DNA from 3 places in the Salinicoccus bachuensis genome. Region 3 is predicted to be linked to each of the others. Evidence: predicted binding sites of a transcription regulator. Region 3 holds the regulator's gene; each other region holds the start of a gene.
The links. Region 3 encodes Rex, which represses fermentation and respiration genes when NADH is low (regulators of the CRP and FNR family bind a similar motif). Its sites were predicted from a motif close to TTGTGAAATATTTCACAA; they were not measured.
Positions count from the first base shown of each region.

Region 1: RQP18_RS06375 (YwiC-like family protein) is a predicted target of Rex. The motif match lies at 1,293-1,310, and genes of this name have one in related genera.
Region 2: RQP18_RS01895 (nitrate/nitrite transporter) is a predicted target of Rex. The motif match lies at 3,028-3,045, and genes of this name have one in related genera.

Region 1 covers NZ_CP138333.2:1,280,418-1,288,501, forward strand. Annotated here, with positions in the region: gene RQP18_RS06360 (hypothetical protein) at 1-163, shown strand, start outside; gene RQP18_RS06365 (TIGR04104 family putative zinc finger protein) at 346-660, shown strand; gene RQP18_RS06370 (alpha/beta fold hydrolase) at 711-1,259, shown strand; gene RQP18_RS06375 (YwiC-like family protein) at 1,416-2,105, shown strand; gene RQP18_RS06380 (cytidine deaminase family protein) at 2,186-2,584, shown strand; gene RQP18_RS06385 (carboxymuconolactone decarboxylase family protein) at 2,651-2,995, shown strand; gene aac(6') (aminoglycoside 6'-N-acetyltransferase) at 2,992-3,429, shown strand; gene RQP18_RS06395 (VOC family protein) at 3,480-4,388, opposite strand; gene RQP18_RS06400 (sulfurtransferase) at 4,481-5,374, opposite strand; gene RQP18_RS06405 (TIGR04053 family radical SAM/SPASM domain-containing protein) at 5,532-6,674, opposite strand; gene RQP18_RS06410 (hypothetical protein) at 6,832-7,182, shown strand; gene RQP18_RS06415 (PhoH family protein) at 7,295-8,084, shown strand, end outside.
Region 2 covers NZ_CP138333.2:357,099-365,182, reverse strand. Annotated here, with positions in the region: gene moaC (cyclic pyranopterin monophosphate synthase MoaC) at 1-278, shown strand, start outside; gene RQP18_RS01905 (MogA/MoaB family molybdenum cofactor biosynthesis protein) at 301-801, opposite strand; gene RQP18_RS01900 (ThiF family adenylyltransferase) at 812-1,837, opposite strand; gene RQP18_RS01895 (nitrate/nitrite transporter) at 1,824-3,002, opposite strand; gene RQP18_RS01890 (hemerythrin domain-containing protein) at 3,116-3,649, opposite strand; gene RQP18_RS01885 (response regulator transcription factor) at 3,665-4,315, opposite strand; gene RQP18_RS01880 (sensor histidine kinase) at 4,327-5,358, opposite strand; gene RQP18_RS01875 (GAF domain-containing protein) at 5,351-5,812, opposite strand; gene narI (respiratory nitrate reductase subunit gamma) at 5,844-6,518, opposite strand; gene narJ (nitrate reductase molybdenum cofactor assembly chaperone) at 6,511-7,089, opposite strand; gene narH (nitrate reductase subunit beta) at 7,082-8,084, opposite strand, start outside.
Region 3 covers NZ_CP138333.2:2,064,639-2,072,722, reverse strand. Annotated here, with positions in the region: gene tsaB (tRNA (adenosine(37)-N6)-threonylcarbamoyltransferase complex dimerization subunit type 1 TsaB) at 1-19, shown strand, start outside; gene rimI (ribosomal protein S18-alanine N-acetyltransferase) at 25-450, shown strand; gene tsaD (tRNA (adenosine(37)-N6)-threonylcarbamoyltransferase complex transferase subunit TsaD) at 443-1,465, shown strand; gene RQP18_RS10560 (ABC-F family ATP-binding cassette domain-containing protein) at 1,760-3,673, opposite strand; gene RQP18_RS10555 (redox-sensing transcriptional repressor Rex) at 3,811-4,443, shown strand; gene RQP18_RS10550 (twin-arginine translocase TatA/TatE family subunit) at 4,484-4,720, shown strand; gene tatC (twin-arginine translocase subunit TatC) at 4,771-5,532, shown strand; gene RQP18_RS10540 (glycoside hydrolase family 32 protein) at 5,545-7,020, shown strand; gene RQP18_RS10535 (MurR/RpiR family transcriptional regulator) at 7,135-7,971, shown strand.

The DNA.
Region 1 (8,084 bases), 780 kb from region 3:
CCTGCCCTCAGGGACAGAAGATGGCTGGGAAGCCGCCGCCCAGCATTCCGACCAGATTGTTGTTCAAGGCAGTGTTTACACACTCCCCCTCGTCGTTGCAGCAGTCATCGCTTTTGGAGCGGGCTATCTCATTTTCAAAAGGTTTACAGACAGAATACGCTAGTCAGCAAATCCATCTGATATTTACAAACAGGTGGATTTGTATTTTGAAGTATCCTGTGGCATAATACCCCTCAAGGTTGAGATGAACATTAAAAACTGATGAAACACCTCATGACAGAGCATTAAATGGAAGCTTATACAGAAGATGAGAATCCATGCATCTGAATAATAAGGAGAGGTATTTTGACACGTTGTAAAAGCTGTGGAGACAATTGGAACGTAAGGGCAACACTCAAGCGATATACAACATCCGCGCCGGGCATGGCATGTCCATATTGTGGAGAGACTCAGTATCTTTCACAAAAATATAGGGAAAGAAGCATGTTCATTACACTTCTCATCCCACTGCCCATACTCATACAGGCATTTTTCGATGTCCATCTGGAGGGTATGATCGTTCTCTTCGTCAGTGCATTCCTCCTGGTCATCATGTTTCATTTATTTGCATTGGAAGTGGAGGCAGAAGAGGAGGACTGGAGGAACAGATTCTACTATTAAACCCGGTTTCATGACTTGCTGTAGCGGCGGACAGGAGAGGATGTAAACCCATGAAATACAAAATTGTGTTCATACACAGTGCAGGACCACAAGGTAGATATGAGGGAAGCACCGGCCTGATCCATTATATGAAAGAGCAGTTGGGCAGTACACACGAGATCTTTACGCCCGACATGCCGCTGCCAAATAATCCAAAATATGCAGAGTGGAAAGAGGTTCTGGACCTTCATCTTGATAGTATGGACGAGGTCATATTAGTTGGGCATTCCATGGGAGGATCCACGCTTCTTAAATATCTTTCGGAAGAGGAAGTGGAAACTGATATCAAGGCACTGTTCATCGTTGCGGCTCCGATATGGGGCCTTGAGGAAGACTGGCAAAAGGCGGACTTTCATCTTGAGCAAGGGTTTGAGGAAAACTTGGGGCACATCAGACATATCGCCCTATTCCATAGTGAAAAGGATGGAATTGTACCGAAGAAACATTTCGACTGCTACCATAAGTTGATTAAACCTGATGAACAAAGAATTATAGAAAGTGACTCCCATCTTTTTGAAGAAGGATTACCTGAGTTGGTTGAAAGCATAAAAAATATATAAAACCTGGCCACTTCATCGAAGTGGCCTTTTATCATGTTTATTTATTCACAAAAATGTTATTTTCTGATCCTCACCGCAATATGGCCCCGTAATATAATGGGGGCAAGAGGTGAGACGATGAAATTCAAAAAACAGAATCAACATGGAGCATGAGCAATGGTGTTCATGCCATTGATTATCGGTATGGTGGCCGGAGGGTTCCATCCGGCGCAGCTTTTCTATATGGCAGGCTGGCTGCTGATTTTCTTCATGGCAGACCATGTACTGTTCTTCATCAAGAAACAGCGGAAAAGGGAGTATGGCTACCTTAAGGCGGCGGCATTGTTTTTTGCACTGTCGGCTGCCCTGTTCATCTATCCGTTGATGGTGGACTACCGCATATTCTTCTTTTTCCTCATGATGCTCCCGTTCGGTGCAGTGAACGCATACTTTGCCTCAAACAAAAATGAACGGAACATCTTCAATGACATTTCCGCCATCACGATCTTTGCGCTCGCAGGGGGCGGCATCGCCTTCCTCAATCTGCATGCGCTGTCGTGGCCGGTATTTTTCGTCCTCATCATCAGCATCCTGTTCTTTACGAGTACGGCACTTTTTGTGAAGACGATGATCCGGGAGAAGAAGAATCCGAAATACAAGATTGCGTCATATGCCTATCATTCGATTGTATTCATCATCATGCTCAGCGCACACTGGATACTCGCCATCGCATTCCTGCTGAGCCTGATCCGGGCGGTTGCACTCTACGGACGGGGCTGGAAAATGAAGCAGATCGGCATTCTGGAGATTGTCCATGCAGTTTGGATGACGGCATTGGTCTCCATCCATATCACCAACTTCATGTAATTCCGAGCATGGGAACCGGATGGTGCCCATGCTTTTTTGCTATAATGTGGGTGAGTCGACTATATGAAGAGGGTGGGGCTATGAATATGGATGATCTTTATGATATTGCGAAACAGAAATTGAACACGCAGACGACGAGCAGGGAAGGCAGGATGGGACATGTCGCGGCGGCACTTATGACTGTAGATGGTAATATCTACACAGGTGTGGCGCTCGATCTGCCGTCTTCCATCGGCTTCTGTGCAGAGCATTCGGCGATAGCCGCCATGGTTACCGAGGGAGAGTATGACATTGCCAGGATCATAGCCGTCCATGAGGACGGGGCAGTGCTTCCGCCCTGCGGCAGATGCCGTGAACTGATCAATCAGGTCGGGGAGGACAACTATGGCTGTGAAATCGGCCTGGATGGACGGACTGTCCGGCTGGAGAAGCTGCTGCCGGAGAGGTGGGACGAAAAGTATCTCCAGTCGGATGTTTAGGCAGACATTTCCTGGATTGCTATAGTAGTATATGAAGAGTACTTATTGTTGGAAAGGTGATAGGATATGACACATTTCAATGAAATCAATACCGTTGCCCAGGGCAACACGAAACGGCTGCAGAAAACTATTCCAGACACGATGAAAAGTTTCAAGGACCTCCAGGATGCGGCCTACAAGTCCGGTGCGCTGGATAAGAAGACGAAGGAATTTGCCGCTCTGTCCTTCGCCATCGCAGACAAATGTGAAGGATGCATCGGCAATCACGTGAACAAGCTGATCAAACTCGGTGCTACACGCGAGGAGATTGCTGAAATTGCAGGGGTGGCCATCGTCATGGGCGGCGGCCCGGGCAGTGTATATGGCGGCAAAGCCCTACAGGCATATGATGATGCCACAGAAGACAGATGATCAGACAGGCAGAAAGGGGTGACAAGGAGGAACTTCTCCATCTCGCACTCAAATTGTGGCCGGAGAGTGACCGTACTGAACTCAAAAACGAATTCGACATGTTCATTGCCAGTGATGATAATGCCGTCTTTATTGTCCAGGTGAACAGTGAAACAGCGGGCTTTGCCCACTGCAGTCTGCGCCATGACTATGTTGCGGGTGCAGAATCTTCACCTGTAGGGTATCTGGAGGGTATCTATGTATCAGATGGCCATCGGTTCAAGGGATATGCACGGCAGCTTGTCGAGGCATGCGAGTCCTGGTCGAAGAAAAGGGGATGCTCGGACTTCGGCAGCGACTGCCTGATCGACAACTCTGCAAGCATTGAAATGCACGCACATCTTGGATTCAGGGAAGTCGAACGCATCGTCTCATTCCATAAAAGATTGACATGAACAGAAGGGAGCCTAGCGGATTACAGAATTCGCCAGGCCCCTTTTATGTGTCATCCTTTGTATGCCTGCTTCAGCGTTTCAAGATCGATCTTCTTCATTTCCAGGAAAGCCTGGGTGACTTTCTGTACCTGTTCCGGGGTGCCATTAGAAATCATTTCATCCATTTCCTTCGGAATGATCTGCCAGGATACGCCATACTTGTCCTTGAGCCAGCCGCACTGTTCCGCTTCAGGATCTGCAGATAATTTCTCCCAGTAGTCATCGACCGTCTGCTGGTCTTCACAAAGCACCATGAGGGAGATCGCTTCATTGAAGTTGAATTCGTGCGGACCGGCGCTGTCCATCGCAGAGAACCACTGGTCTTCGATTACGAAATCGGAGTACATGACCGAACCGGGCAGGTGAGGAGGCAGGTTTTCAGGGTATCTGGCGAGTTCCCCCATGCGGGCATCATTGAATATGGAAAGGTAGAACTCGATGGCCTCCCCGCATTTTCCAAGATTATCGCCGACGAACATGAGAGCAGGAATGATTTCGGGCCGGTCGTCCCCATCCGGGTCTGTCAATATGAGCTGCCACGAGATTCCATATTTGTCCTCGACCCAGCCATATTTTTTGCTGAAGGGGTATTCATCGAGCGGCATGAGTGCAGTGCCATCCTCAATCAAAGTGTTCCAGGTCTTCTCCAGGTTCTGCTCAGCCGCTCCATCCTTTGAAGGATCGAAATTGATGAAGAAGGAGATGGACGGGTTGAATGTGAAATAGGGGCCTGCATTGATCGCCATGAACCTGTAGCCATAAAGTTCGAAAGAAAGCTGCTGTGCATCACCGGACGGCGTGTCATGCAGTGTAACCTGATCGATGATCTTCGAGTGTGGAAATAGGGAGGTGTAGAATTCTGCCGCTTCTGCTGCTTCCGTATCAAACCATAGGTGGGGGATGATGATCTGGTTTTCCATGGATATCCCTCCTGATTCATATATACCATTATATCAGGATTTGGAGGTAAAAATACACCCGGAAGCCCTCGCAAAGGACCTCCGGATGTATTTTATTCGGTTTCCATCGGGAGCGAATCATCCTGGGTCCACTCGGTCAGTGAACCATCATATACCGTAACGTTGTCCTGTCCGAGCTTGTTCAGTGCCAGTCCTGTCCAAGTGGCTGCGATGGCACTGCCACAATATGTGATCACCTTCTTATCCGGATCAAGAGCGCCGGTTTCCTCGAATATCTTCTTCAGCTTCGCATCGTCATACAGTTCCTGGGTCTCCGGGTCGGAAAGTGCCCCGAAGAATACATTCCTGCTTCCCGGGATATGACCGGGTCTGCCATACGTATCCACTTCACCGTGGTAGTTTTGGGGAGCGAGGCTGTCCAATATGACGACACTGTCATCATCGATGGCGTTCAACACATCATCCTTGTCTGCGAACAGTTCCGGATTTCTACGGGTGTTGAAATTGCCTTCGGGATATGAGCCTGGCTCCTCTGTGACCGGACGTCCTTCTTCCTTCCATTTCCCCAATCCGCCATCAAGTACGGCGACATTGTCGAAACCTTCGTACTTCAATTGCCATGCGAGGCGTGATGCCCAGTCGGAAGCGATTACTTCAGGTGCATTGACGACAGCGCCCCTGTCATAGACGACCACATAAGTGCCTTCGCCGACACCGAGTTCACTGATCTTCTCCACAAACCTCTCACGGGATGGATGGGTGAAGGGATGCGGGGCATCAGGGTCCGACAGATCGTTTTTGAGATCTGCAAAGACTGCACCGGGAATGTGTTCCTCTTCATACGCCTCTTTCCCAGACCATACATCATAATAGCCATCACCTTTAGGCTGTTTCAGAAATGTTGTTGCATCCAGCAGCCGCAATTCCGGATCTTCAAGCCGTTCCGCCAGCCAGTCGGTCGATACGAATAGTGGGACATTATTCAAAATAACCACTCCTTATGATTTTGAAATTAAACCTATTATTATACTAGGAATTAAATCGATATTACCAGTGCAGGCCTTCCGTTTCAAATCATATGCGTTATGCAAAGCAAAAAGGAATGCCGCGGCATTCCTTTTCAAAAGCATCTATATCATCCGTTCAGCTCTCTGTGACCGTCTTTTTCTTATTGCGGTAGGCTTTCGGAATATAGACGCAATAGGGCTCGCTCTCCAGATAGTCTCCTGTGGCGGCATAGGCTCTTGAGCGGGAACCGCCGCAGACATGCCTGAATTCGCAAACGCCGCATTTCCCCTTATAGAGGTTCGGATTTCGGAGACTTTTGAGGATCGGGGAGTTCCTGTATATGTCGGACAGCTTGTCGACGCGCACATTGCCGCAGTTCACCGGCAGCAGTCCGCTTGGATAGACATGGCCGATGTGTGAGATGAAGACGAATCCATTGCCGTCATTGACGCCCTTAGGTGCACGCCCAAGGCCATCGATTGTGCCTGTCTTCCCTTCGCTGAGAGCATCCATGTAGCGGATCTGGGCATCAGGATCCCTATTCTTGCGCATCTGATCCTGGATGACGACCCGGCGGTAATGCTGGGCGGCTGTGGTCTTGATGTCGAACGGCACTTCGTCCTTGATCCTGTTCAGCCATCTGAAGACCTGCTCATGCTGGACGGGTGTGATCATATCCTCGTTCTTCCCACGGCCGGTCGGCACGAGGAAGAATACGCTCCACAGCACACAGTCGAGGGATTCGACCATCTCCTTCATTTCTTCGAGGTACTCGATATTATAGTTGGAGATCACCGTGTTGATCTGAAGCGGCATGCCGAGTTCGTTCAAGTAGCTGATGGCTTTCATCGTCAGGTCGAAGCTCCCTTCGGTTCCCCTGAAGTGGTCATGGACCTGCTTGTTGTGGCCATCCAGGCTGAACGCCCAGCGGCTGAGTCCGACATCCTTCGCCTTCTGCATCGCTTCTTTTGTGACATTCGGTGTGGCGCTCGGTGTCATCGATACTCTGACGCCCTTTTCCACTGCATATTCTGCAAGTTCGAATACATCTTTCCGCATCAGCGGATCTCCGCCGGTAAATACGAGCATCGGATATTCCATCGCTGCAATGTCATCTATGAGCCGCTTGCCTTCTTCTGTGGACAATTCATATGGATTCCGTTCAACCTGCGCTTCGGCCCTGCAGTGCAGGCAATGCAGCTCACATGCACGTGTCAGTTCCCATATGACTATGAAAGGAACCCCATTGAAGTCCGGGATTCTGATATCTGGTTTCATTACCATCGCTCCTTTAACTGTTACCTCCAATATAAATCACCAGAAACAGAAAACAATTGATATTTTGTGACAAAGTTAACAATGTTTATCATCGTTCATCATATTGTAATAACTTGTGGATCGGGTAGAGGGTATTGAATTGAAAGGAGGGATTTCAGTGGAGATTGTCATCACAAAGAAGAATGTCAGGATCCTTTTTCCGAAAGATTGTGGCAATGCACCGAAAAAGCGCCTGTTGATTGATGTACTGGCTGCCTTTATTGATGGCAACCATGCTGCACTTGAAGAGCGGGTGGATACGGAAACGGTGACGTTTCCGTCGCTTCCTGAAGGTTTAAGGGAAGTCACAGTCCATCGGGTGATCACCCATGGGAAGGAGGCGGCGATGCACCTGACCATATCTTTTGCTGACGGACGGCAGGTGGAGGCAGGAGCCTTCCTCTCTTTTGGAAGTGCTGCCAATAACATCATTTCCGAATTGGACATACTGGTTAAAAGCCATCGGTAATATGACTGGCAGGGATTTCTGCCACCGCCTTCAGCTGCACTAATTCATTGCAGTAGCGGTGGCTTAGTGGTAAATTTAAGGGGAAAGAGACTTTGGAAAAAGGGGTTTACGCATGCCTAATATTATAAATATAGACAGCCTGGAAGAGGCTCAGGCACTAATCGGTGCAAATGATCAGCATATCACTTTTCTGGAAGAGGAATTCGATGTGACAATCCATACCCTCGGCAATGAGATTACCGTCGATGGTGAAAATGATGAAACTGTCGAATTGACGGAGGATGTACTGATCAATCTGCTCAAAATCATCCAGAGGGGGATGTCCATCAACCTCAGGGATGTCCAATCTGCAGCCATGATGGCACGCAAGGGTACGATCGAATACCTTGCAGATCTCTATAATGAAGAGATCGCCCGGGATGTGAAAGGGAAGAGCATCCGTGCGAAGACGACGGGGCAGCGCCTGTATATAGAAAACATCAAACGCAATGACCTGTCATTCGGCATCGGACCAGCAGGCACGGGCAAGACTTTCCTGGCTGTCGTCCTGGCATGCCAGATGCTCCGTGAAAACAGCGTGAAACGGATCGTTCTGACACGGCCGGCTGTGGAGGCGGGGGAAAATCTCGGTTTCCTGCCAGGCGATCTCAAGGAGAAGGTGGATCCCTATCTGAGACCGCTCTATGATGGGCTCCATACGGTCCTCGGGGCAGAGCAGACGGACCGGCTTATAGAACGTGGGGTTATAGAGGTGGCGCCTCTCGCCTACATGCGTGGCCGTACATTGAACGAGGCGTTCGTCATACTGGATGAAGCCCAGAATACGACCGAGATGCAGATGAAGATGTTCCTGACGCGGCTCGGGTTCGGTTCAAAAATGGTCGTTACAGGCGATGAGACCC
Region 2 (8,084 bases), 910 kb from region 3:
CACATCAGATCATTCCGATGTGCCACCCGCTGCCCCTGTCCGGTATCGACATATCATTCCATTGGGACCTTGAGGAGGGGCATTTCCTCCATATCGAGGCGACGGTCAGGACGACCGGGCGTACAGGCGTGGAGATGGAGGCACTGACTGCCGCCAGCGCTGCCGCCCTCACCGTCTATGATATGTGCAAAGCCATCGACAAGGGCATGGTCATACATGAGACGGCACTCCTGTCAAAAACCGGAGGAAAGTCCGGAAACTATCATATAGACAAATAAAGCGTGCCCCCGGGGGCACGCTTTATTTGTTGAGTTCATGTACAAAATGGTTCAGTTCAGGCACGATCAGCCGCTCCATCCCCAGTTTCACCGCTCCCGTCGAGCCGGGCAGTGCAAAGATGACCGTCCGGTCCACAGTCCCGGCGACGGCCCGGGAGAGGATGCTGCGCGAGCCGATATCTTCGGTGAAACTCAGCATCCTGAAGATTTCACCAAATCCTTCAATTTCCTTGTCGAACAGCGGACGCAGCGCCTCGATCGTGACATCCCGGCGGGCGATGCCCGTGCCCCCGGTCGTAATGATCGCATCCAGCCCGCGGTCCACCATATGCTGGATGGCCTCGGTGATTTCCCCCGCATCATCCTTTACAATCCTGTAATCCGACTCCCCGAGGACAGTGTTCAGCTGCTCCAGATGATGCATGACCTGGCGTCCGCCCTTGTCAGTATCCTTCGTCCGCGTATCACTGATTGTGATGACGCCCACCGTAATATCCCGATCAATTCTGCCGACGATGCTCATAAGTATCCTCCTAGCCAAACAGTTGATTGACGAGTGTTTTCGCCTTGTTCATTTCATCCAGTCCATGAATCAGCAGCCGTCCGTTCTTGAAGCATACGAAACGGTAGCCATCATAATGGAATTCCCTGAAGTACGGCGTGCGGTTCACATCCGTACCAAGGTGGTCCAACGCATGGTCCACCGCCGCTTCCGTAATGCGGTCATCCATCACCTGGACCGTATCCCTCCCGCACAGGCGCATCGCCACGTCGGCCTTCATGTCGAGGGCCGGATAGGCGGGGGCTTCCCCGCACGTATCACAATGCGCCTCTTTCATGCCGTCGATGCGGTATTTCATATGCTCCATATCCCACACGTTTCCGATGCGCATGTAATAGGGTGCTTCGTACTGCCCGGTCAGTATCTTCAGGGCAGTGGTGACCTGCTCGGCCACAGCCATCTGGACAGCCGGTGCAATGATGCCCGCTGTGTCACATGTCAATGTGGTGGTCGGCAGGACCGGAACGAGACAGCGGTAGCACGGTGTTGCGCCAGGTACAAAACCGCAGCTGCTGTAGGATGCTTCCACACATGCGGCATACACCCATGGCTTGCCGTACTTGTAGGCCACATCATTGATCAGAAGGCGCGTATCGAAATTGTCGGTGCCGTCCAAAAGCAGGTCCGCCTCTTCGGCGAGGCTCTCGAGAAGCGGCCCGTCGCAATGTGCGATGTGGGCATCGATTTCAAGATTCGGCCGTATTTCCAGCAGCCGTTCCCTGGCCGCGATCACTTTCGGCTTCTTTTCATCCGCATCACTTTCTGTGTACAGCGTCTGGCGCTGCAGATTGGAATGTTCCACATAATCCCGATCGATCAGTATGAGTTTTCCTATCCCTGCACGCGCCAGCAATTCGCTTGAAAGAGAACCAAGCGCCCCCGTCCCGACGATGAGTACCGTCCGGGACGCGATGAGGCGCTGTCCTTCCAATCCTATTCTGTTATAAAGTATCTGTCTGGAATAGCGTTCCATATTATCACTCTCATACCAGTTCATTTTTCTTAAGAGTACTATTCATGTAGAACATTGTAAACAGGGCGATGACACAGAAGACGGACAGGAGTATGAACCCCAGGGCGTAGCTTCCCGTCATGCTGTGCGTCTGATCGATGACGATCGGCGGGAAGAAGCCGCCCAGCCCGCCCATCATGGCCACAAAGCCATTGCTGATGCCCGCCTGTTTCGAGAAGTATGTCGGAACGAATTTGAATACGAGTCCGTTCCCGATTCCTGCGCATACCGCAGCCAGCAGACAGCCGGCTGTAAACAGGAAGATGAAGTTATACGTAAATGCCAGCAGCAGACCGGATAGGGTCAGCCCGATGAATGTGATGATCAGGGCATGCAGTGCATTGAACTTGTCCCCGATCAGTCCACCGACAGGCCTGAGCAGTGTGGCTATGACGATGAATACCGCCGTCCTGACGCCGGCGTCGAGCGTTGTCAGTCCAAACAGTGCCTCGTCTGTAAGGAATCCCGGCAGGAAGAGACCAAAGGCCACAAATGCGCCAAATGTGATGAAGTACCACAGGTTGAAGAAGTAGAACTTATAGTCCCTGATGACTTCATTGAACTGTTTCCCGAGTGGCAGATTGACCTTCTTCTCCTGCTTGTCTCCAAATATGAACTGCAGGATGGCGAAGAGTGCCAGTACGACGAGATATGTCTGCACTGCCGCCTGCCAGCCACCGAAGGCGAGGGCCAGTGCGGGTGCACCGAAGCTCGTCACCGCAGTACCGATGTTGCCCATGCCGTATACACCGTTGACGAAGCCATGCTTCTCTTTCGGATAGTATTTGGGAAGACTTGTCACGCCGATGCTGAATGTCGCACCACCGATGCCGAGGAATACGGCTGCTATCATCAGATCCATCGGTGTGGATGCAACGCTCAGATAGAATACGGGAATCAGCAGGAATATGAAACTGAACAGGAATACGATGCGTGCTCCTATCTTATTGGCAAATATGCCGAAAGGTATACGCAATATGGACCCCAGTATCACCGGCAGTGCAACGATAAGCGCCTGCTGTTCGGCAGCTTCCGGTATATCCTCTACAATTTCCGGGAATAGTGGAGCCAGCAGTGTCCATACCATGAATCCAGCCAGCAGGCTGAATGTCTGGAGGACCAGCTGTCTTTTGCCCATGTTTTCATTCATACGGACCAACCTCACTTACTTTAGATTGTGATTTATTTTACAAATGTATTATATAATCTGGATGGCAATCTCTGTAAGAAGGGAAAACCCTATATTTGAGGTGCAGCCCCCCATCATTCAGTAATCAGTGTGTTGACCTGCTCCAGAAGCACTTCCTCGTCGACTGCTTTAAGCACTTTGTCGGCCATTGTAAACAGGACAGACTCCTCTTTTACCATATGTACCATCAGCACCTCGTATGCTTCCATGACATCCTTGACCATTTCGTTCATGCTCTCGAGCGACATCTCATTCATGTCATGCATGGAATGATGGAAGAAGTGCTGGATATAGGCATCGATTTCCTGATGCTCCTCTTCTATTGAAAGGATCGGCCCCTGTTCCAGGCCGATATAGGCGCCGAGCATCGGAAAGAAGTACTGCTCCTCCTTCGCCTGGTGGCGTTTCAGGGGTTTTTCGAATGCAGTGAGCTTCTCCCTCAAGTCCTTTATGACCATCAGGCCTTCCAGACGGCTTTTGACATCATCGTGTTCAAACTTGAGCACCAGTTGGAACCAGTCATTCATCAGATACTTCAAATACCTGTGTTCGTTCTCCAATACACGCAATGCTTTCACTTTAAATTGAAACTGTTCCTGCTCTACCATTACATTCACCTACATTCAGAAATCTATCAGTTTTTTCTTCATGGCGTATTCTACAAGTTCAGGACGTGTGGACAGGCCGAGTTTCTCCATGATCCTCGCCTTGTGCGCCTCCACCGTCTTCACGGAAACAAACAGCATTTCGGCAATATCCTTGTTGCCATACCCTTTGGCGACAAGCGGCAGAATCTCAAGCTCCCGCTTGGTGAGGACGCTGAAGGGTTCACCCAATTTTCCAGGGACTTCTTCATCGTTGAGGAGCTTTTCCATATTCTCGTCCATGAGCACCGGATCGATGTACCTGTCCCCGTCATGCACCGCCCTGATCGCCCTGATCAGCTCCTCATCCGGTGAGTTCTTCAGAATATATCCTTTTGCCCCACTCTTGAAAGTATGCGTAATGTATTCCTCATCATCATACATCGTCAAAATGAGTATCTTTAAATCAGGAAATGCATCGTGGATGCGACTGGCAGCAAAAAGGCCGGATTCTCCTGGAGGCATGCTGAGATCCATCAGGAGCACATCCGGCCCGAGTTCTTTCACCTTGTCAAAAGCCTGCCTGCCGTCAGCTGCTGTGCCGACCACTTCCATATCCGGCTGATAGTTGATCAGCATGCTGAAGCCTGTACGGACAACTGCATGGTCATCAGCAATGACAATTTTCATGCTATCTCCTCCTAAACTGGAATGGAACCGAACACCCTGGTACCTTTGCCGGGTGCGCTGTCCACACTGACAGTACCGCCAACACTGCTGGCCCGCTCCGACATGCCGAAGAGGCCGAGGCCCGTACCGACCGGTGTATCCCCAGTACGGAAGCCCAGACCGGAGTCTTCTATTTCGAAACTGATGTGATGGTCCATGCCGCTGTCGACTTCCTCGAGCCTGACATCGACCATATCCACCTCGGCGTATTTGGCAGCGTTGAATATCGCTTCCTGGATGATGCGGTAAAGGACCGTCTCCACTTCCGGATTGAAGCGTTTCTGCCTGATGTCGAGTTCGCAGTTCACAGTGATGCCGTACTGCTTTTCAATCCATTTGAAATGTGTCTTGAGGGCCGCTTCTATCCCGAGATCATCGAGGCTCGCCGGGCGCAGCTCCACCGAAATGTTCCTGACATAGTCCAGCAGCCGGCTCAGGGATTCCTCCGACTTCATCATCTTCTCGTTGAGCTCACCACGGTCCTCGATATACTTGAACAGCCTCATCTCCAGAAGCACATTGAGCAGCTCCTGGGTGACGCCATCATGAAGGTCTCTCGATATCCGCTTCCGTTCCCCTTCCTGCGCATGGATGATGCGCTGCGTCAGCCTTTTCTGGTGCTCGATCTCCTGCGTTTTCAGCTGCTCAGCCAATGGGTTCAGGGTGAATACACTGATGTCGTTTTCCGGATCGATGCGCTGGAAGTTGGCGATGAAAGGCACGACATCCCCTTCCCTCGTCCGCATATAGACCTGGAAGGACACCTTTTCGTCGACATGCAGATAACAATTGTTGCACTCCACACGTCCCCCGCTTGCATACATGCCCTGGCAATGCGTGCAGATATGCTGGAACTGGCTCTTGTCATAATTGGTGTCGTCCAGGGTGGCCGCTGCATGGGCATTCATATATACGATTTCACCATCGTTATTGACGAACAGTATCATTTCTTTTGACTGGTGGAACATTGCCTCGAGCAAAGTGACCAGACTGGAATTATTCATTAACCATCAGCTCTTTCAGTATTTGTTGTCTGAGGGTCGTTTCAACATGATGCTTGATCTTTTCATACTCCGTTTCTGTAAACGCCCTTTCCCTTCTGTTACCCATCAGCAGAATGCCTATAACCTCTTCGTCGTCGTTCCATATGGGCATAGCCACAAAGCTTTTCAGCTGCTCCATCCTGAGTATGGGATAGCGGAAAAGGCTGGTCGCTATTTCCGTATCTGCAATATCTTCTATAATCATGGATTTGCCGGTCTTCATCACAGCACCCGGCACCCCTTTGCCGCTGGGAAGCGCTATTTTCTTCCACCGGGTGTTCGTGCTGCCGATGTTGTATTTCCATTTGACCATATATTGGCCGCGTCTGTTTTTGACATCCGTCAGTGCCACTATATCGAAACCGAACATTTCCTTCATGTCCATCAGGACAGATTCAATTTTCTCTACCATCATACTATTCCCCCATCCAAGGAGATCCCCTCTGCTATCTGTTCTTACGGTAGACGACATAGCTTCTGCCCACATAGTTGAAAGGCAGGCTCCATGCATGAACGAGACGTGTCGCAGGCCATAATGCAAAAATCAGGAATCCAGTTATTACATGTATTTTAAAGGTCAATGGCACATCTGTCATCAGATTCGCATCTGGTGAAAAGATCAGCAGCCCCCGCAGCCATACTGAAATTGAGGCACGGTAGTCGAAATCGGTGACGACCGCGTTTGTTACGAGCGTGGCATACACACCGATGAATGTGATGAACAGCAGGAGGAAGTTGACCATGATATCAGATGCTGAACTCAGCCTCCGTACCGACCTCTTGGTGATGCGGCGGAAAGTGAGGATGATCATGCCGAGGAGCATCACGATGCCGAAGAACCCTCCAACATAGACAGCTCCGATATGATACAGGTGCTCGGTCACACCGATGGCTTCCAGCCAGCGTGCAGGAATCAGCAGGCCGACCAGATGGCCGAAGAAGACAGGGATGACGGAAAAGTGGAACAGGATGCTCCCGATCATCAGTTGCTTCTTCTCGATGAACTCGCTTGATTTGGCGGTCCATCCAAATTGGTCAATTCTATATCGCCAGATGTGGCCGACCACAAAAACCGCTACACACAGGTATGGGAAGATCACCCATAGAAATTGGTCAATCATTTTCCACGCCCTCTTTCTCCGACACTTCCACACACGCCTTGAATGTTTCCCGCAGCCCTTTGATCAGGTTGAAATATGGGCTCTTATTCTTCTCAAGTGCCTGGATGATGTGGTAGGTGCCATCTTCAAGTACCATGATGAGCAGTGCCATGCTCTCTTTCGCCCGGTCGTCCCCACGCCAGTCTGCGGCATAGAGGAACTCGAGCATCAATGGAAGATAGTCGCTCAGCTCATTGTCCGGCATCTTCAGACCGAACATTTCATACAGCACTTTGAGCTTGGCGAGCATCTGCCCGCGCTCTTTCTGATCTTCGAATTTGAAGTACGTCATATACAGATTCGTGTGCTTGTCGAAGTCGAATGTCTGCGTATAGACCTGCTGGATGTCATCCAGTCCTATTTCATGCATATCCTCCCAATACTGCTGAACATAGGGATAGGCGGGATGACTTTCCCAGAAAGCCCCCTCGAATTCCCGTGGATGAAAATCCAGTTTTTCAGGATATGTGAGCTGGTTTGCAAAGAAACCGAATGATTCCTTGTAGTCATATAATTTTTCGAGATTAATCACGCCATATTCCCCCGTAGAAGTTCTCTTCATAGACTTCCTTACCAGATTTCGCTACTGATGCCTGCGCAAGGGACGGTCCACATCCGTCACAGTCCGATCCGCCGAAGCCGAAACCGCTGCTGCCCTGCGAACGGTATGGATCTGCATACTGCTCCCTGTGGGAACTCGGTATGACGAAGCGGTCTTCATACTTGGCGATCGCCAGCAGGCGGTACAGAGATTTTGTTACATTGGCATTCATGCCGACACGTTCCAGCCTTGTTTCATCAAAATCCTTGCCGCTTGAGATGGCCCTCATATACTGCCTCATCATGGCCATTTTCTGGAGCGCACCTTTGACAGGCTCCACATCTCCGGCAGTCAGCATGTTCGCCAGATACTGGAGTGGGATCCTCATCTCCTCAATCGCCGGGAAAATGGCGTCCGGATTCTTGATGGAGTCTTTGCCTTCGAAGTAGTTCATAATCGGGCTGAGCGGCGGGCAGTACCAGACCATCGGCATTGTACGGTATTCAGGGTGGAGCGGGAATGCAAGCTTGTATTCCACTGCCAGTTTGTATACCGGCGAACTCTGGGCCGCTTCGATCCAGTCTGCGGAGATGCCGTCACGTTCCGCCTGTTCGATTACTTCAGGATCATTCGGGTCGAGGAAGAGGTCGAGCTGTGCTTCGTACAGCGCCTGGTCGTCTTCGACGGATGCCGCTTCAAGTACACGGTCCGCATCATAGAGCATGACGCCCAGATAGCGCATTCTGCCTGTACATGTCTCTGAACATACAGTCGGCAGCCCTGCTTCTACACGCGGATAGCAGAACGTACATTTTTCAGCCTTGTTCGTCTTCCAGTTGAAGTACACCTTCTTGTAGGGGCAGCCGGTCATGCAGTAGCGCCAGCCGCGGCATGCTTCCTGGTCGACGAGTACGATACCATCCTCATCACGCTTGTACATCGCACCGGATGGACAGCTTGCCACACAACTTGGATTCAGGCAGTGT
Region 3 (8,084 bases):
GGAGCGCACACAGTCATAAGAAAAATGGAAATCGATGACCTGGAAGCTGTATATGAAATTGAATCAGCCTCATTTCCGAATACATCATGGAACATCGAATCATTTCTGAGGGAACTGACAGCGAATCAGTTCGCCTACTACTTTGTTATTGAAAAAGAGGATAAAATAGTAGGCTACTGCGGAGTCTGGCTCGTCATCGACCAGAGTCAGATTACGACCATCGCCGTGGCAAAGGAAGAACAGGGCAATGGCTATGGTCGTCAGCTTCTCCAGCATGCGAAGCAATATGCAGGCCAATCTGCAGATATACTTTCACTGGAAGTGAGCATAGATAATCATAGAGCCATGAAGCTGTATGAAAAGGAAGGTTTCCTCTATGGAGGAATACGCAAGGACTATTACGGTCCGGGAAAGGATGCACATGTCATGTGGGTGACGCTGAATGAATGAAGAAGTGATTATAATGAGCATTGAGACGAGCTGCGATGAGACAGCATGCAGTATCGTCAGAAACGGCGATGAAATACTTTCCAATATCGTTGTAAGCCAGATAGAAAGCCATAAGCGCTTTGGCGGTGTCGTACCGGAAGTGGCTTCAAGGCACCATGTTGAAACCATTACGGTGGTGATCGAGGAAGCACTGGAAGAAGCAGGCCTCCTTCCAGCAGATCTTTCAGCTGTGGCAGTGACGGAAGGGCCGGGCCTGATCGGTGCATTGCTGGTCGGCATCAATGCCGCCAAGGCATTCAGCTTCGCACATGATCTGCCACTGATCCCCGTCCATCATATTGCGGGCCATATCTATGCAAACCAGCTGGAGGAGAAGCTTGAATTCCCACTCATATCCCTCATCGTATCCGGTGGACATACGGAACTCATCTATATGAAGGATCATATGTCCTTTGAAGTCATCGGAGAGACAAGGGATGATGCAGTGGGGGAGGCGTATGACAAGGTGGCCAGGGTCATCGGCCTCCCGTACCCCGGCGGTCCGCATATCGACCGTCTGAGCAGGGAAGGGGAAGACACATTCAATTTCCCAAGACCATATCTTGAACCGGGAAGCTATGATTTCAGCTTCAGCGGACTGAAGTCTTCAGTGATCAATACACTGCACAATCATAGACAAAAGGGCCTTGCGGTAGACAAGGCGGATGTGGCAAGGAGCTTCCAGGAGAGTGTCGTTGACGTGCTGACAAAAAAGACGATGCTGGCTGTGGAGAATTATGGTGTGGATAACCTGATCATTGCAGGGGGAGTGGCCGCAAACAGCGGACTGAGAGCCCGATTTGAAACACTCTGTGAGGAGCAGGACATTAAGCTCAGCATCCCCCAGCTGAAGTACTGTACCGATAATGCAGCCATGATTGGTGCTGCAGCCTACCATCTCTATATCAGAAACGCCTTTGGCAGCCTGGACTTGAATGGAAGGAATTTCATAGATATAGAAGAATACAGCATATAAAGAGCCATATCCCTCAAAATGAGGGACATGGCTCTTTTAAATAATCTATATTTGTCAATACGGAACGTCTGTTTTAAACAGCCTGTGGATAACCTGTTGATAGAAATGGAAATAGCGCTCCAAACGGCGCAGGTACTGGGGATATAATTGTGCATAACTTTGTGTATAAGTTATCCTGGCTGTGGATTATGGGCTGAATTATGCACTGCTCTGCACTTTCTGCTGTGAATAAAAATGTGGCTAACTCCATATAGTACATAGTCCTTCTAAATGGAACGTGCGTTCGTCATCCGTTTATATCTCTTCCAGTTTTTCTTCCAATATCGCCCATTCCATCATCAGTGCATCGAGCTGTTCCTTCTGCGCATTCAACTGCTGATTGAATTCCGAGGCTTTTTCGTAATCTTCATATACTTCGGGGTCGGCGAGTGTCGCCTCGGTCGCTGCGATTTCTTCCTCGAGTGCCTGGATGCGTTCTTCCATCCTGCTCGTACTGCGTTTCAGCTTCTGCATCTCATTCCTTTTCTGCTTCTGCTGTTCATAATCAGTGCCATTCTGGTTTTTGTTATCCTGCTTCTCCACTTTGATATCGAGGGATGCCTGTTCTTCCTTCTTATGGCGGTAGTAGCTGTAGTCGCCGTTGTAGGTCTTGAGATGCTGCAGGTCCATTTCCACAATTTTGGTGGCGATGCGATCAATGAAGTAGCGGTCGTGGGAGACGAACAGGATGGTCCCTGGGAAATTCTGAAGTGCCTCTTCCAGGACTTCCTTGCTGTCGATATCCAGGTGGTTGGTCGGCTCATCGAGAATGAGAAGGTTATTCTTTTCCAACATTAGTTTCGCAAGCTGGATGCGGGCCTTCTCCCCACCGCTCAGATCATTGACACTCTTCATCACTTCATCCTGGGTGAACAGGAAGCGGCCGAGCACTTTGCGGACATCGCTTTCATTCATGTTCGGATACTCATGCCACAGTTCTTCAAGGACATTCCTGCTGGAAGTGAATTCGGCCTGTTTCTGATCGTAGTAGCCGATGGAGACGTTCGTACCATAGATGATTTCTCCGGCATGCCGTGGCAATTCCTTCGCAATGGTTTTGACGAGGGTGGATTTTCCTATACCATTCGGCCCGATGACCGCCAGGCGGTCTCCTTTGTCTACATTCAGGGTGATGCCGCTGTTCAGCGTCTCCTCATAGCCGATGTCGAGGTTATTGATCCGGAGGACGTCGTTTCCACTTTCCCTTTTTATATCGAAAGAGAAGCGCGCACTTTTTCTGTCGATCTGCGGTGTATCCATCCGGTCCATCTGCTCAAGCTTCTTGCGGCGGCTTTTTGCCATGTTGCTTGTCGAGGCCCGTGCTATATTCTTCTCGACAAACGTTTCAAGCTGTTTGATCTCCTTCTGCTGATGCTCGTAAGCTTTCATCCGAAGACTGTAGTTCTTCTCTTTTTCCTGGACGTATTTCGTATAGTTGGAGTGGTAGAGGGTACCCCTGTACATTTCCACTTCAAAGATTTTGTCGACCGTCCGATCCAGGAAGTACCGGTCGTGGCTGATGATTGCGATGGCACCTGTAAAACTGTTCAAATACTGTTCGAGCCATGCCACGGTGTCCATGTCCAGGTGGTTGGTCGGTTCGTCAAGAAGGAGCAGGTCGGGTTTCGACAGGAGCATCTGGCCGAGGGCAAGACGTGTTTTCTGTCCGCCAGAGAATTCATCGACATTGCGGTCGAGGTCATCGATTGTGAAACTCAGCCCGGTTGTGACCGTCTTGATCTGGGCATCGATCGTGTATCCCCCCTGGGACTCGAATGAATTCTGCAGCGTGTCGTACCGGTCCATCTGATCGCTATAGGCAGGGTCGTCATAATCATGTTCTGCCAGCCAGGTCGTCACTTTCTGCATCTCCTCCTGGAGATCGAGCAGGTGGGAGAATGGACGCATCATTTCATCCCGGACGGTCTGGGAGGATTCCAGTGTCATCTGCTGGGTCAGGTAGCCTATGGAGATGCCTTTCGGCGTAGTGACCTGACCTTCATCAAGCCCGAGTTCCCCCGCCATTATCTTCATGAGTGTCGTCTTTCCGGCACCATTTTTCCCAACAATGCCGACGGTTTCCCCTTTTTTTATTTCCAGATTTATATTTTCAAAAATCATATCTGTACCGAATGATTTCTTTACATTTCCCAATTGCATTACTATCATATTGATTACCTCACTTTCTTCAAGTCTACAATAAATAAATTAAAAAAACGATGAAATTAAATGACATTGACTACACTATGAAAATTGAGATATGCTATAATGTACCAACAGAGTGTAATAAACGAGGTGTGGGACATTTGAACAGTAAAAAGAAAATCCCAAATGCAACTATGAAACGTCTCCCTTTATACTATAGATTTTTTAAGAACGCTGAAAAATCCAGTGTGGATAGAGTCTCATCCAGAGAAATCAGTGAGGCATTGGATATTGATTCTGCCACTATAAGGCGAGACTTCTCCTATTTTGGTGAACTCGGTAGAAAAGGTTATGGATACAACGTCAAAAGCCTTCTGAACTTCTTCATGGAACACATCCAGGGGAACGAAGTAAGGAACGTAGCAATCATTGGTGCAGGTAATCTGGGCAGTGCATTATTAAACTACAAATTCAGCAACATAAATGATAGAATGAACATAGTTGCTGCCTTTGACAGCAATGATGAAATTGTTGGCACATCCATCAATGATACATTAGTATATCATCCAGATGAACTTGAGGATATGGTCAGTAGACATAACATAGACGTTGCGATACTTACCTTGCCGGCAGAGGTCAGCCAGGACATGGCTGAACGGCTTGTAGATGCGGGCATCAAAGGTATACTGAACTTCACACCAATCAGATTGGACGTAACTGATGGAATCTATGTACACAATATAGATTTGAGTGTTGAATTGCAGGCGCTATTCTTTTATATGAAACATATCTAGGAGGGGTATTATGCTCGAAATGTTAATGCCGGTGACGCTTATGGCAGTAGGACCAACAAGTATGATAGTAATCGCTGTTGTAGCATTGATTATATTCGGACCCAAGAAGCTTCCTCAATTTGGACGCGCAATGGGCTCCACTTTAAAGGAATTTAAAGACGCAACAAAAGGTCTCGCTACAGACGATGATGAGGAAGAAGAAGAGTACGAGAAGAAAAAACAGCCGAAGAAGATTGAAGCAGTTGAAGTCGAAAAAGCTGAAGAAACTAAAGTATAAAGATTTGGAGGTGGCGAAAGCCGCCTTTTTTTAAAGAGGTGAAAAGTAAGATGGAAGACTCGGAAAAAAAAGAATTTACCGAGCACTTGGAAGAATTGAGAAAGCGTCTGCTGATTGTCATGTATTTCTTTGTCGGGGCACTGATCGTAGGATTTTTCCTGTCCAAGCCCCTGATATACCGGATGCAGAATGCGCCATGGGCGGAATCCATACAGATGCATGCGTTCCAGGTTACTGATCCGCTTAAGATCTATCTGCTTGTGATCGTCATAATCGGTCTTGTGGTGGTGCTGCCGGTCATCATGTACCAGCTATGGGCCTTCGTGGCGCCAGGACTATACGGCAATGAAAGGAAATTGACATTGAGCTACATTCCGATTGTCATGATCCTCATGCTGATTGGGATGGCCTTCGGCTACTTTGTTCTTGTGCCCTACATCATCCAGTTCACTTTCGACCTTTCGGAAGAGATGGGAATCGAAACGACCATCGGCATCAATCAATATTTCGGATTTCTGTTCAGAACAGTCCTGCCATTCGGTGCAATATTCCAGATGCCGATCCTGGTGCTGTTCTTGACACAGCTTGGTCTGCTGACGCCGATGTTCCTCAGGAAAAACAGGAAGTATGCCTACTTCATCCTGCTGATCGTCGCAGCACTGATTGCACCCCCGGACCTGATGACGCATATCATGCTGACAATACCAATGATCATTCTTTACGAATTCAGCATCTATATTTCCAAAATCGGCTACCGCAGACACTTGAAGGCAGAACAGAAGGCAATAGAAGAATCTTTGGATTCCGACTAGGAGGTATTCAGGGTGAAATTCGATTCGAACACTGAAGCGTTTAAAGCGTTGGATGAAAGAGGCAGCGAAGCATTGAATGAACGGATTGAACGGACACAGGAAAATCAGTGGAAGCAGAAGTATCATGTGCAGCCGATTGCGGGCAGCATGGATTCCATTGCCGGCTTCGTTTACCACGATGGTACGTATCATATCCTCTACCAGTGGTCACCCTTTGAAGACAAAAGGACCAGATGCCTGTATCATGTGACTACGAACGACCTCGTTTCTTTTGAGAATAGGGGAATAGTGAAGATGCTGTCGGACGGAGCCTATTCGGGCTCCGCTTTTGTAATGGAAGGGAATATCCACCTCTATCATACGGAAGTGCGTTCGAATACAGCGTTCCAGCAGTACACTACGTTTAAAATGGAAGCAGGTGGCCTCCACCCGGACAGGACCGTGCCGGTCATAAAGGGTGCACCACCCGGATACAGATGGCTGATGAAGGATCCCAAAGTCTGGCATGGGAATGGCGGATATATCATGATGCTCGGTGCCGCTACATCGGAAGACTATGGCCGTGTCCTCGTCTTTGCCGGAGATACGCCTGCCGATTTTCAGTACAGGGGTGAGTTGGAAACACATCTCGACCAGTTCGGCTTCATGTGGGAGTCTCCGGATCATTTTGAACTGGACGGCCATCATGTATTCATGTTCTGTCCCCAGGGACTCGACAGGTACAGAAACAGCTATTGGAACATCTACCAGTCGGGGTACACGATTGGTGAAATGGATTATGACTCATTGACGATGAATCATGGGCCTTTTCATGAACTCGATCATGGGTTCGATTTCTATGCGCCCCAGACAACCCTCAACGGCAACGGTGAACGGCTGATGATCGGCTGGATGGGCATGAAGGAAACCGGCTACCCGACCGATGATTCATGGTCGCACTGTCTGACGCTGCCCCGTGAACTTTCGGTTGAACAGGGGCAACTGAGGCAGAAACCGGCTGCGGGTCTGAGAAAATTGAGAGAAGCGGAAATGACCGCCGAGGGATACTTCGACCATCGCCCGAAAAAGATGAGGGATTTCTACGGGGACAGCTACGAACTCGTCATGGAGATGCTTGAGAACGATGCGACCCGTATTCATATCGACCTGAGGGTGAGCAGGCGGGAACAGACGAGCCTCATCTATAATTCCGCAACGCGGACGCTCATCCTTGATACGGCCTTCAGTGGTGAAATGCCTGAAAATGTGGATGGAACAGACAGGAAGGTGGCACTTGATGCGCCGCTCTCCAAGCTGCAAATATTCGTCGATGTCTCAAGCATCGAAGTCTTTGCCAATGACGGGGAAGCGGTGATGACGGCACGCATCTTCCCTTCACGCAAAGCGACAGGCATGGAGGTGTCCACGGAGATCGGCAGCTGCCATGTCAGGATGACCAGGTATAGTCTGAAACAGTTATCACCCAATCCTGTAATCGAAAATAAGTAGAACAAACTTAATTTCATTATTTAAATATAATTTTATTTCAATTTTCCTTATAATTGATTGATTATTTTGTTATTATTAATCTACACAAGGTTAGGGTGAGAGGAGAGGGAAGACATGTTTTCGGTATTGAGCCAGATTCGTAAACGTTTTGAATATATGACACCAGTGGAGCAGCGCATTGCAAACTTCATGCTGGACAATCCCACGAAAGTGATCAACATGCCGGTCAAGGACATCGCGAGAAACAGCAATACAAGTGATGCGGCAATCGTCAGGTTTTCCAAAAGGATTGGCCTTGCAGGCATCAAGGAATTGAAGGTGGAGCTTGCAAAGGAGCTCCATACACTGGAGAAGGAGAATATATCCAGGGTCATCGACCTTGAACAGGATACACATAAGGATATTTTTGACAAAGTGTTCAAAAATACCATCCAGGCACTCTACAACACAGAAAAGATCGTCAATCGGAAAGCGATGAAAGAGGCGGCACACCTTTTTGCCAAATCGGACAATACTTTCATATTCGGAGTGGGGGATTCGGCGAATGTTGGAAATGAGCTCGAACAGAAGTTACATAGGGTCAATATAAACGCCTTCTTCACCGCCGACAAATACCTGTGCATGACACGGCTGTCCAATGCGACGGAAAATGATGTGCTCTTCCTGATTACTCTTTCAGGCAAGACGAAGGAGATCGTGGAAGTCGTGAAGCTGGCGAAGAAGCTCGGGGTCAAAACGGTCATCCTGACACAGAACCATGCTTCCATCGCAAAAAGGAATGCCGATATCGCGATAGAAATCACTGAAGAAGAGACGAACATACAATACATGAACATGACGAGCCGCATCGCCCAGCTTGTCATCTGTGATGTACTATTCTTCTATATCTGCCGGGAACTTGGCGCCTCTGCCTACGACACGATCATCAAGACATATGACATCACCCACTGATCCATGCCCCTTTCAATACGAAAGGGGTTTTTACATAAGTAACGGCCCCTCAATAAAAGATATCTTCTTGAAACATTACTGAAATATTCATTCCAAATTTTCCTGCTATATTA